Regions from separate parts of the Clostridium lapidicellarium genome, predicted to be linked through region 1. Evidence: riboswitches for the same ligand, from Rfam matches in the RefSeq annotation. Region 1 holds a riboswitch; each other region holds the start of a gene.
What was found. Region 1 has a riboswitch for cobalamin ahead of AB8S09_RS08510 (cobyric acid synthase). Riboswitches for the same ligand answer to the same signal wherever they lie in the genome.
Positions count from the first base shown of each region.

Region 2: another riboswitch for cobalamin. It lies ahead of AB8S09_RS12420 (DUF3870 domain-containing protein); the one in region 1 lies ahead of AB8S09_RS08510 (cobyric acid synthase).
Region 3: another riboswitch for cobalamin. It lies ahead of AB8S09_RS02790 (hypothetical protein); the one in region 1 lies ahead of AB8S09_RS08510 (cobyric acid synthase).

Region 1 covers NZ_JBGFFE010000010.1:45,154-49,331, forward strand. The annotation lists gene cbiB (adenosylcobinamide-phosphate synthase CbiB) at 1-78, opposite strand, end outside; gene AB8S09_RS08510 (cobyric acid synthase) at 143-1,657, opposite strand; cobalamin riboswitch at 1,784-1,926, opposite strand; gene AB8S09_RS08515 (energy-coupling factor ABC transporter ATP-binding protein) at 1,951-2,676, opposite strand; gene AB8S09_RS08520 (energy-coupling factor transporter transmembrane component T family protein) at 2,673-3,479, opposite strand; gene AB8S09_RS08525 (NUDIX domain-containing protein) at 3,568-4,122, opposite strand; gene pdxR (MocR-like pyridoxine biosynthesis transcription factor PdxR) at 4,123-4,178, opposite strand, start outside.
Region 2 covers NZ_JBGFFE010000021.1:44,493-48,670, forward strand. The annotation lists gene clpB (ATP-dependent chaperone ClpB) at 1-1,358, shown strand, start outside; cobalamin riboswitch at 1,370-1,547, shown strand; gene AB8S09_RS12420 (DUF3870 domain-containing protein) at 1,636-1,959, shown strand; gene scpC (succinyl-CoA:acetate CoA-transferase ScpC) at 2,184-3,707, shown strand; gene AB8S09_RS12430 (acyl-CoA mutase large subunit family protein) at 3,725-4,178, shown strand, end outside.
Region 3 covers NZ_JBGFFE010000002.1:164,269-168,446, reverse strand. The annotation lists gene AB8S09_RS02800 (helix-turn-helix domain-containing protein) at 105-494, shown strand; gene AB8S09_RS02795 (DUF4351 domain-containing protein) at 755-1,063, shown strand; cobalamin riboswitch at 1,420-1,600, shown strand; cobalamin riboswitch at 1,716-1,913, shown strand; gene AB8S09_RS02790 (hypothetical protein) at 2,222-3,040, shown strand; cobalamin riboswitch at 3,284-3,470, shown strand; gene AB8S09_RS02785 (leucine-rich repeat domain-containing protein) at 3,693-4,178, shown strand, end outside.

The sequences.
Region 1 (4,178 bases):
ATATATGACAGGATGCGGGAACCAACCCGGGTCTCCAAATATCCAGTCCAGTACAACTGCTGCAAGGAGATCTATAATATTTATATATACAAGGGAAAAAGGCAAATTAATCCCTCCTTCTGGTATTTGCTAAGCATATCTATCATTTGATGCCCATAATAGCATATATTTTATCTATATCAAGACTTCTTCGTACTATATGGGCAAGTTTCTCTATTTCGCCCTCTCTGAGGTTTTCATATATTTTGGATTTTTTATAGCTCAGTCCTTTGTTCTGTCTTATTCTGTTTAAAATATATTCTCTAAAATCAACGGCGTCAAAAACACCGTGTATATAAGTTCCAAAAACATTTTGGGCTGTATTCACAGCTCCATCTTTCATATGAACTTTTTTTCTGTTTTTCTCTGTAAATTCAAACAGCGGCCCGGCGTTTATGCCATATTTGCATATTCCCATATGAATTTCATATCCATACACATTCAATTTCTTTTTTTCCAAAGATCCATTTTTATCTATAAACGGGAAATCCATATCACTTACGGCCTTTACTCTAGTAGTGACTTTTTCCCTGTCAAACACAGTTTCTATATCCAGAAGACCTATTCCATCCGCCCCCCCGACGTCAGTTTCCGTCTTATAGGGATCACTTATGGTTTTGCCGAGCATTTGATAGCCGCCACATACTCCTATTACAATTCCAGTTTTGCTGTATTTTTTAATGCAGGATTCAAGACCGCATTTCCTGATTTTAATTAAATCTTCTATGGTATTTTTACTTCCGGGAATTATAAGCAAATCCGGATTCCCAAATTCCTCCACAGAAGTTATGAATCTCACAGAAACATCATCTTCACTTTTAAGGGCATCCAAATCTGTAAAATTAGAAATATGTGGCAGTTTTACTACAGCTATATCTATAGGTGCCGTAACTTTTTTGTTGAATTGCACCGCCGCATCTTCATCTTCCAGTGCCAGGTTAAAATGAGGTATAACTCCCAGGCAGGGTACTTTGATAACATCTTCAAGCATTTTGAGCCCAGGTTTTAATATATCTATGTCTCCCCTAAACTTATTTATTATTGTTCCCTTAACTCTTCTCTTCTCTTCTTCATTAAAAAACAGCATTGTACCTGCAAGAGAGGCAAATACTCCTCCCTTGTCTATATCACCGGCCAAAAGAACGGGAGCATCTGCTATTTCAGCCATACCCATATTCACGATGTCCCTATCCCTTAAATTTATCTCCGCAGGACTTCCTGCACCTTCCATCACTATTATATCAAAATTTTCTTCCAACTTTTTAAAGTGATCTCTAAGCATGTCCCTAAACTCCAGCTTCATATTATGGTATTCCATAGCTGTGCTGTTTCCATATACTTTACCGTTTACTATTATCTGGCACTTTTTATCCGAAGTAGGCTTTAATAGTATCGGATTCATATACGCTTCCGGCTGCAGTCCTGCAGCATAGGCCTGAAGCACTTGGGCACGGCCCATCTCTTTTCCATCCAAAGTTATATAGGAATTCAACGACATATTTTGAGATTTAAATGGACATACTGAATATCCATCCTGTTTAAATATCCTGCAAAGGGCAGAAACAATTATACTTTTACCTACAGAAGAACCCGTACCTTGAATCATAATTTTCGTCACCATAACCACTCCTCTAATACTGTTTTAAGAACAAAAGCGACGAGCTTTAGAGCTCATCGCTTTTAACATAAAAATCCAGTTTACACTAAAAATTTAAACGTAATAAAAGTTTCTTTCCCTCCGAAAGCAAAAACAATTTGTTAGGCAGGTTTTCTGGCTTATGATCCATAACTCACAATCAAATACAGTAGCGGGGGCTGCTGCGGAATCTAACCGCATTCCCTTTTAACCTATAACTATTCAATTATAACTTTAAGTTTATTATACTACACTTTTTATGTCAACCAATTTAGTCATTTAATATTACATTTTATCAAAAAATCATTGTCCTGTATCACCCTGCTGTAAGCATCGTCTCTTATTATGCGATGATCTTCCGAAAACACCAATACACGTCTGAAAAGTCCCTTCACATATTCAAAATCGTGGGTAGAACATATTATAGTTTTTCCAACCCCGTTCAATTTTTTAAACAGATCATTTAAAAACTTTTTACCCTTGGGATCTATTCCGCTCATGGGTTCGTCTAAAACCAGTACCTCTGGATTAAGAGCGAGTACAGAGGCTATGGCGACTCTCTTTTTTTCCCCTCCACTTATATTGTAAGGTTCCTTATTTTCCAGATCCTTTACATTCAGAAGATTCAAACAATCATTCACTCTTTTTTCCACTTCAGCCTCATCCATTCCCATTTGTCTCGGACCAAAGGCCACCTCTTCATATACATTTGAACAAAAAAGCTGTGCATCGGAATTTTGGAACACGAATCCCATTTTCTTATGAAACTTTTTGGAAAAATCACTTTGTTCCAATTTATCTTTGGATATCAGTACATTATTAAAATAATAGTCTCCGCTCGAAGGGAATATTATGCCATTTAACAGTTTTAAAAGAGTTGATTTTCCACTGCCGTTGGCACCTATAAGTGCTATAGAATCTCCCTGTCCTATTTTGAGATTTATATTTTTTAAAACTTCTTCATCCTTATATTTAAAAAATACATTTTTAAGCTCTATCATATCAACCTCATTCCAGTTATGTAAAAATACATACCTATTATAAAAATCCCAGCCGCCGAATATAGAAAATCTGCAAATTTAAATTTGAATTTACTATGAGATACATATTCTCCCGTAAATCCCCTGCATTCCATGGCAGAATACATTTCATCCCCCATTTCCTTGGATTTTAAAAACAGACCTCCCATAAGTTTTGAAATGGAAGAATATTTGTGATTATTCTTTCCCACGGATCTGAGTTTAAGAGAATAAAACATGTCCAAAGCAAACTCTCCCAAAATAAAAATATACCTTAAAGTTATGTCAAAAACCAAAATAAAAATATCCGGTATGAAAAACTTTTTTAAGGCCCTTATCATGTCATGCCATTTGGTAGTATAAGATAGGGTGTTTATAGAAATTATAGTCCCAGCTATCTTTAATATGAGCAAAACACTGTTTCTTACATTACCCATAACCATAGAAGGTATGAGCATTACAACAGTAAACATCGGTACAGCTGCACTCACAATCAATATTTTTTTTATCTCCCCTATATCCAAGAGACTCAATATAAGCAAAAAATATACATCCACCAAAAGTACATAATAAAAGCTCTTGGATAAAGACAAAAATATTATACATAAAATAGTAAAAAATAGTTTTACTATGGGATTCAAACTGTATAAAAGGCTGTTTTCACTTCTGTTGTTTCTTTTAATAAGGGACAAAAGATGTAATATAGAAAAAATGCTTTTATCTATAAATTTATCCTTGTCCTTTGGCGGAATATAATTATCCTTTTTTAAAAGCCAATCCTTCATAATTACACCTGCAATTTCAGATTATAGTTTACTCATGATAAAAATATATCATAACCACAAGTATATTTCAAACGGCCTGTGATCTGTGCTATATACCTTCCATTCCAAAGAAAACATACCACGGTCCCATGGCTATAGCAGTTCCATTTGCCTGTTCCTTCAGGAAAAAATGTTTCAGCTCCTCTTTCTTCAGTGCAATTACCTCTATATCCTCTGCTGCTTCTAAATTCTGTTTGGGGTTCTTATTTTCCTCCAGATTTTCATCTATTTCAACTTTTACCACTCTTATCCTGTCTGTAAGCAGGGCAGCATTGGAATATAGGGAAATACCTACAGATTTGACCCTCCCCGTATAACCTGTTTCCTCTTTTAATTCTCTCAGTGCATTCTCAGGCAAACTGCCCTTTTCCACAAGTCCTGCAGGAAATCCAATAATGTAGTTGTCTATGGCAGGTCTATATTGCTTTATGAGTATATATCTGTTAGATGGAACCATTTTTCCTATTATGACAACTGTATTGGTAGTATTGGTTCTTTCTATGCTTTCCCATTTCAACTGCTCATGACTCTTTCCCTCATAAGTTATCTCATTCAATTTAATCCAATTTCCACTGTAAAGTGTTTTTTGCGATAATTTTCTCAATTATATGCCTCCCAAATTTCTAACTTCTTCTCCAATTATACTAAAACCTTTTTTTA
Region 2 (4,178 bases), on a different contig from region 1:
CTGAAATGGATGATGTCAGAAGAAAATTATTTCAGTTGAAAATTGAAAAGAAAGCGCTGTCCAAGGAAAAAGATAAAGCTTCTGTAGAAAGACTCAGGACAGTGGAAAAAGAACTAAATGATTTGAAGGATAAAGACAATGAACTTACAGCCAAATATGAAAAGGAAAAGTCAAATATAACCGGTGTCAGGGATTTGAAGAAACAGCTGGATGAAGCAAGGGGTCAGATTGAAAAGGCAAAGAGAGAATATGATTTGAATAGAGTTGCGGAATTGAAATATGGAACTATACCTAAATTGGAGAGAAAAATAGAGAAAGAAGAAAATACAATAAAGGAAAACAATGAGACTGCCATGTTGAAGGAAGAAGTTACGGAACAGGAAATATCTCAGATCGTATCTAAATGGACGGGAATTCCGGTGTCTAGATTAGTGGAGGGAGAAAGGCAAAAACTTATTAACCTGGAAGATGAACTTTCAAAAAGAGTCATAGGACAAAAGGAAGCTGTCAAGGCTGTTTCTGATGCTGTTATAAGGGCAAGATCGGGAATGAAGGATCCAAAGAGGCCCATAGGTTCATTTATATTTTTAGGTCCTACAGGAGTGGGAAAGACTGAACTAGCCAAAACTCTTGCCAGAGCTTTATTTGATAGTGAGGATAATATGATTAGAATAGACATGTCGGAGTATATGGAAAAGTATTCCGTTTCCAGACTTATAGGAGCTCCTCCGGGATATGTTGGCTATGAGGAGGGAGGTCAGCTTACAGAGGCAGTCAGGAGAAAGCCTTATAGTGTAATATTGTTTGATGAAATAGAGAAGGCACACAGCGACGTCTTTAATATATTTCTACAGATACTTGACGATGGAAGACTTACGGATAATCAAGGCAAGGTAGTTGATTTTAAAAATTGCATTATAATCATGACCTCCAATATAGGGAGCAGCTATTTGCTTGAGAACAAGAGTTCTGCGGGAATAGACGAAGATATAAAAAATAAAGTGATGAATGACATGAAATTGAAGTTTAAACCAGAATTCTTAAACAGGCTTGACGATATTATAATGTTCAAACCATTGAACACCGTGGAGATTAAATCCATAATAGATATATTTTTGAAGGATATAGAAAACAGGTTAAAGGATAAGAATATCTATATAGAAATAACCGATAGAGCTAAAGACGTTATAGCAAGAGAAGGGTATGATCCGGTTTATGGAGCCAGACCTTTAAAGAGATATATGGAAAATGTGCTTGAAACATCTATTGCCAAGAAGATAATTAAAGGTGACATTTATGAAGGCTGTAAAATAAGAGTAGACTACGATAATGATAAATTTGAGATAGAGAGAATATAGAGAACCACTAAAATTGAATATCTAAATTAGGTGTTATTTAAGAATAAGTAAAAGGAAAAGTCAAATACTGCAGTCCACGCTACTGTATGGAGGATGAAACTTTATTATGTCACTGGATATATAAATCTGGGAAGACCAAGGAGTAAGATGAATCTGAGCCAGGAAGCCTGCCTAATATATATATGTTGATTCCTTCGGGGAAAGGAAGAGATGTTATGCTTTAAATTCATTAAATTGAGTTTTATAGCAGTATATATTTGGGGGGAGGGTATGTTTTTTGAAAAAAGATAATGTATTTATTACTGGGTATGCAAAACTTCCGAAGGGGATAACAGCAGCCGAAATTTACAATGAAATTGTCATAGGGATCATTGTGAACAGGTATTCTGGTGAAATACAGGACATGGAATGCTCTTTTGTGACTGATACTGCGAAAAAATATGCTAAAGAATTATTGATAGGGAAGAATTTGAATAATATCAAGGAAATTGTATCGGATATAGAAGATAATTATTTTGGAATGGCAAAAAAATCTTTTATAGCGGTATTGATAAATTGCCACGAAAGGTATAAAATAATATTGAGTAAAAGATGTAAATAAAAAATAAAAATAAAAAAGCCATTTTATTACGATATAAGGGTAAGACCTTTATATGAAAGTAATGAAAGTAACGGCGTGAGTATATTCTTCAATGTACTTGGGCCGTTTTTTGTTTTTCTATTATACATATCCAGATCAAAAAGGAAGGGAGGACATAGAGTATAAATTAAAAAATTTAATAAATAATATAATTATGTTAATTATTTAATAGAGAAGGGGATAGTATGATTACGGATAGGATAAAAAATAAAGAGCTTCTAAAACGTATAGGTACACCTAATGATGCTGCTGAACTTATCAAGGACGGTATGACTGTCGGGACCAGCGGTTTTACGTTTTCAGGTTATCCTAAGTCGGTACCTATGGCACTGGCAAAGAGGATAAAAAATGGCGAGAAAATTAAAATCAATTTGTACACAGGTGCCTCTGTAGGTGATGAGCTGGATGGAGAACTAGCCAGAGTTGGGGCAATCAAAAAAAGGTTTCCATATCAGACGCACAAGGATGTAAGAAATGCTATCAATGCAGGTAAAATAGATTATGTAGACGCCCACCTCAGCATGTCACCTCAAATGGTAGACTATGGATTTATGGGTAAAATCGACGTGGCCATAGTTGAAGCCGTAGGTATAACTGAAGAAGGTTATATAATACCAACTACATCTGTGGGAAATTCACCTACATACGTTAAAGATGCAGATATTGTGATTGTGGAGATAAATGAAACTCAGCCAACTTCGCTTATAGGGACACATGATATATATATCCCTGAGAAACCGCCTTATAGACAGCCCATACCTATAACTCACGTGGCAGACCGAATAGGTACGGATTATATAGAAGTCGATCCCGATAAGATAAAATGTATAGTTTTCAGTGATATAAAAGATAATATTAGAAAAGTGGCACCAATAAGTGAAACAAGCAGAAAAATGGCTGGAAATTTAATAGATTTTCTTGAAAATGAAGTTAAGCAGGGAAGACTTCCCGAAAATTTGCTGCCGCTCCAGTCAGGAGTTGGCTCTGTTGCAAATGCAGTACTTGCAGGGTTGAAAGAATCCAGATTTAATAATTTGGAGATATATACTGAAGTTGCACAGGATTCAGTGTTCAATTTGATGGATGAAGGCAAGATTTCAGTGGCTTCTGCTACATCTGTTTCTTTCTCTGAAGAGGGACAGAAAAAATTTTATGACAAAATCGATGAGTACAGAAAGAAACTCATATTGAGACCTGAAGAGATAAGCAATAATCCTGAAGTAATCAGAAGACTCGGGGTAATAGCTATGAATACGGCCATAGAAGCTGACATATATGGCAATGTAAATTCAAGTCAGATAATGGGTTCCAGAATGATGAACGGAATAGGCGGTTCAGGAGATTTTACGAGGAGTTCCTATATATCCATATTCACGACGGAATCAGTTGCTAAAAATGGTGAAATATCCTCTATAGTTCCAATGGTACCTCATTGTGATCATTCGGAACATGATGTAGATGTAATAGTTACAGAACAGGGTGTAGCCGATTTAAGAGGGTTGTCTCCAAAAGAAAAGGCTAGAGTCATAATAGAAAATTGCAGCCATCCTTATTACAGACCATTTCTTAAAGATTATTTTAAAAGAGCATGTCAAGGCAAGAATATTCATACACCAGTTTTGCTCAAGGAAGCGTTATCCTGGCATGAAAGATTCCAGGAAACTGGCAGCATGAAATTTAAAACTGATAAATCAAGTCCAGAAGAATAAAGAAAAGGGGTTAGAAAATGTTTAAGGAAGAAAAAGTTAATGAAGTAAAAGCCAAGAAAAAAGAGTGGGAAGAGGGAACTCTTAAAAAAACAGTTACTAGATTCCCAGAGAGAAAGAAATCCTTTAAAACCACATCGGGTATAGAAGTTAAAAGACTTTATACACCTGAAGATGTACAGAATTTAGACTATAATGAAAAACTTTCATTTCCAGGAGAATACCCTTATACAAGAGGTGTTCAGCCTACTATGTACAGAGGTAAGCTCTGGACAATGAGGCAGTATGCAGGTTTTGCTACTGCAGAGGAATCAAACAAGAGATATAAATATCTTTTGTCGCAGGGCCAGACAGGACTTAGTGTAGCTTTTGATCTGCCTACGCAAATAGGTTATGATTCCGATCACGAACTTGCAGAAGGTGAAGTTGGAAAAGTTGGAGTTGCCATAGATTCTCTTAAAGATATGGAAACAC
Region 3 (4,178 bases), on a different contig from region 1:
ATATGCTGATAGCATATATAAATTTTAAGCATATGGATTATTTAATTAATCGATTGTTATGTATAAAGTTAAAGTAAGAGGTTTAAAGACAGGAGTGAAGACAAATGAAGAACGATGAATCAATTGACGAACGGGAAGTAGGTCGCAGAGTCCGTGAAAAAAGAGAAGAGTTGAATTTAACAAGAGAAAAATTTGCTGAGATGGTAAATCTCTCTACGCTTTATATAGGACAATTGGAACGTGGAGAAAGGCAGATGAGCCTTACGGCTCTGGTAAGAATAGCCAATTGCCTTCACGTTACCACTGATTATTTGATATATGGAGAACATAGGGAGCAGACGAAGGACATGATAATAAGGGAGAGGATTAAAAAATATAAACTGACCAGGGCGGAGGGCGATGATGTGTTATACAAACTCCTTGAGAGATGTTCCAAAAAGGAACTGGATCTAATAGAAAACATGGTGAAATTGATTCTGCCTTACATGGGGTAGTACCCGTAGGAATATTTCCAGCAGTTTGATTTTTGCGTAAAGGGTTAGAAGACCTGACAGCTTTCAGCTGAAAACTGCCAGGTCTTCTAACCCTTATTTTTTAATTTTTAATGGCTTATTACGGGATATTCTGATAAAATAAATAATAAGGAGTTGGTTAATACTAAGGGACAAGGGCGTGAAAATTTTGACAAGGATATACGATTTTGATGCAGCATGGAAAACTATATTGGAGGCTTTTGAAGCTGAAATAGTAGAGCTTGTTTTTCCAGAATTGTTTTGAAGATAAATATGAAGAATTCAAGAAATCACAGGAAGGTGTATCTAAGATGTCTGTGGATGAAATAAGGAAAATATACTATACACAAAAGGGAAAAGAGGAAGGCAGGAAAGAAGGCAGAGAAGAGGGGAAGGCAGATCTACTTATTAAACAGCTGAGAAAAAAATTTAATGGGCTGCCGGAGAATTATGAAGAAAAGATAAGAAAACTTTCAAAGGAGAAGATTGAATCTATTGCAACGGATATATTTGATTTAGAGAAAATTAAGGATCTAGAGAGATATTTTTAATGGTTTTGATTTGAAATATATAAATAAAGGGTTAAAAGCTTTGGCGGCTGTTAGCCCTTGTTTTTTTAATTTGATTTTGAATTAAATTACCAGTTGGATACAATAAATAGGCTTACTGCCAATAAAAATTTCTTACATGTAGTATATGTATTTAATTTAATTCCAGATCTAAAATTAGGTAAAGATGGAAAATGTAAAAAAGTAATTATCAGCAAATACAGTTTTTGAATAAGAATCATTAGAGAATAAAGGTATAAGGATTAATATGTAAATGTTTGAATATAATTATATATTATAAAATATATTGAATATATGTTGACAAATAACATAAGTTGATATATTATGAAATTGATAAAATAATAACTTATCAGACAGGCTTTTTAAGAATCAATAGGGAAAGTGGTCAAAAACCACTGCAGCCTCCACTACTGTAGGGAAGATGAAATCCAGGAGTGCCACTGAAGACAGAGTTCTTTGGGAAGGTCGGAGAGTAAGATGATTCCAAGCCAGTATACCTACCTGTTTGGTGATATGTTCAGTTCTTTTGGAAGGAAAGACGTATATCGGATATGTTTTCATTTAAATGTCAGGTGGAAAATATATTGATTTTGATATGTGCGGACCTTCGAAAGAGGGTCTTTTATTTTTAACAGATGTGTTTTTTTATTCAGGTAACCTGCCAAAGCGGGTTATAAAAGGGAAACCAGGTGAGAAACCTGGGCGGTCGGGCCGCTGTAAATGGGAAATTTCAAAGTAATACCTCCAAAATTTTCAGATAAATTTGAATAAACCGGAGACATACTTGAAAAAGCCATAAGTCAGAAATCTTAACCTGGATATTTCATAAATAACTTTCCATGAAAAAGTGATTATGAGCTAAAGGCAATAAGGGGACAAGCTTAGGATTTATAATTTTGCATAAATGGACATGCCTTTTTAATAGTTTATATTTGAATCACAGCCTCAAAATCACTTTCAGGAAAAGAGGACTGTGATTTTTATATTTTAAGGGGGTGATGTTATATAAGGTATATGATAACAGGTCACTTTCTATTTAACATGGAGTTTAGGGGTAGAAAAATAATTGAAAGGAGATCTTAGTTGATGTTTAAAATTTTGAAAAATAAAGCATTTGCATTTGTTCTAAGCGTACTGGTAATGGCACTTGGGGTAGTTGTAGCACCTTCTTTTACAAACAATGCGCAGGCGGCGGCAGCTTCTGAGAAAACAGTTTACGTGGACGTGGAGAAGAATGTTTTGGGAGAATCCCCACTTATAAAACCGGTAAAGGTTACACTGGATGATTCTAAAACTATACTAGATGCAACGAAACAGGCTGATCCCAATATTGGTATAGATGCAACTACGGGTCAATATGCGTATATAAAAGCATTCCAGGATAATTCAGATAATCAGGCTGATTTTCAAGCTAATTATCCATCTAAATTTTATGATAAGCTTGATACTGTAACAAAGGGTGTTATTTTTAAAAATGATATATTACATCAGCCAATTATAACTGATACAGGCTGGCTTAGAGAAAAAGAATGTGACGGAGTATCTGGTTGGACATTTACAGTAAATGATTCGCAAACTTATGGTAGTAATGGAACTTATTATACTGCAGCAACTGCTTTATCCAATGTTCCAGATAATGCTGTAATACGTTGGGAGTTCTCGGCAGCAATGGGTGCAGATCTTGGAATAGCAAATTCAGCATATTTACCAACTGAAGTTACTGATGATGGTTACTACAACTGGGATACTTCAGTATATGTTGCACCACTCTTTGAAAGAGTAAGTAAATCAGATCTTATAAGAGATATGGCTAATTATGAAAACAAAAATGATGAAAACTATAAAGCAGCATTAACAACATTACAGACACTGCAGGCTACACAAGATCAGGTTGATGAAGCAATTAAGGGGTTATCACCTGCATCAACTGGAGCTAATATGGCGGTTTCTGGTCTGTAGTTAAAACAAATAACTGGCTATAAAATAGATTGATCCTCGTGGGTCAATCTATTTTTTATGAGATATTATTTTGTATATTAATTTGTGATTTTATAGTTAACTATATGCAGTAAGCATACAGCCAATGTCATATAAGTTTTATGTAAGATCAAGAATAAATTGTTAAAATAAAATGAAAATAATGTTGACTTTGGTAAATTTATATTTTATACTAAAAATTAGAGAATTAAATAATTTATGAAAATTTAATATATTATATCAGGTGCTGCTATATTTGACAGTTAAAAGGAAAAGTGGAATCGTAGCCACTGCAGCCCACCGTTGCTGTATGGAAGATGAAACCCCAATATGTCACTGGATTATATATCCGGGAAGACGGGGGAGTAAAATGAATCCAAGCCAGAAGGCCTGCCTGGTATTTTGTCAATTCTTTCGGAGGGGAAGACATTACATAGATTGCTAGACTGTTTGCCTTTATATTTTTTGGGTAAACAGTTACATTTAAGTAAAAATGGAGAACTCTCTGAGTTCTCCATTTTTTATTTTTATAATTATAAAATACCTCCCACAGCGTGAGGTATTTTTGCTGTTATAGGCAATCTTAATTGTGGATTTTATGTTGTAAATTGAATTTTAAGGAGGGGAGATTGAAATGCTGAGGAAGAAAATCGAGATGCTGCTGTGTATATCTGCAGTATGTTCCGTATCATTTGTCGCAGCAGACACAGGAAGGCTTAATACTGTCTATGCAGAAAGCCTTAATTCCAATACACCTGTGGTGAGTGAGCAGAATACTGAAGATAGTGGAGAAGAAGCTGTCGCCATAAATAATGCAAAGTTAAAAACCAAATTGACAGAAGCGGCCAATAAAGGCAGCGGCTATACGGGAGATTTAACTACATCTGACCTTGCATCTATTACAGGAGATATTGACCTGTCAGATCTTGATATTAAAGATGAGGATATGCCAATTATGAAATATTTAACTGGAGTGTCCGGTATAAATTTATCAAATAATACAGCTATTACTAGTAAAGGATTTAATAAAAAATATTTTGACTGGACAGTACCTAAGAAATTAGACTTCAGCGGTTGCACTGGGATTTATTATAATTATTTTTCTACATCACGTTCTGCT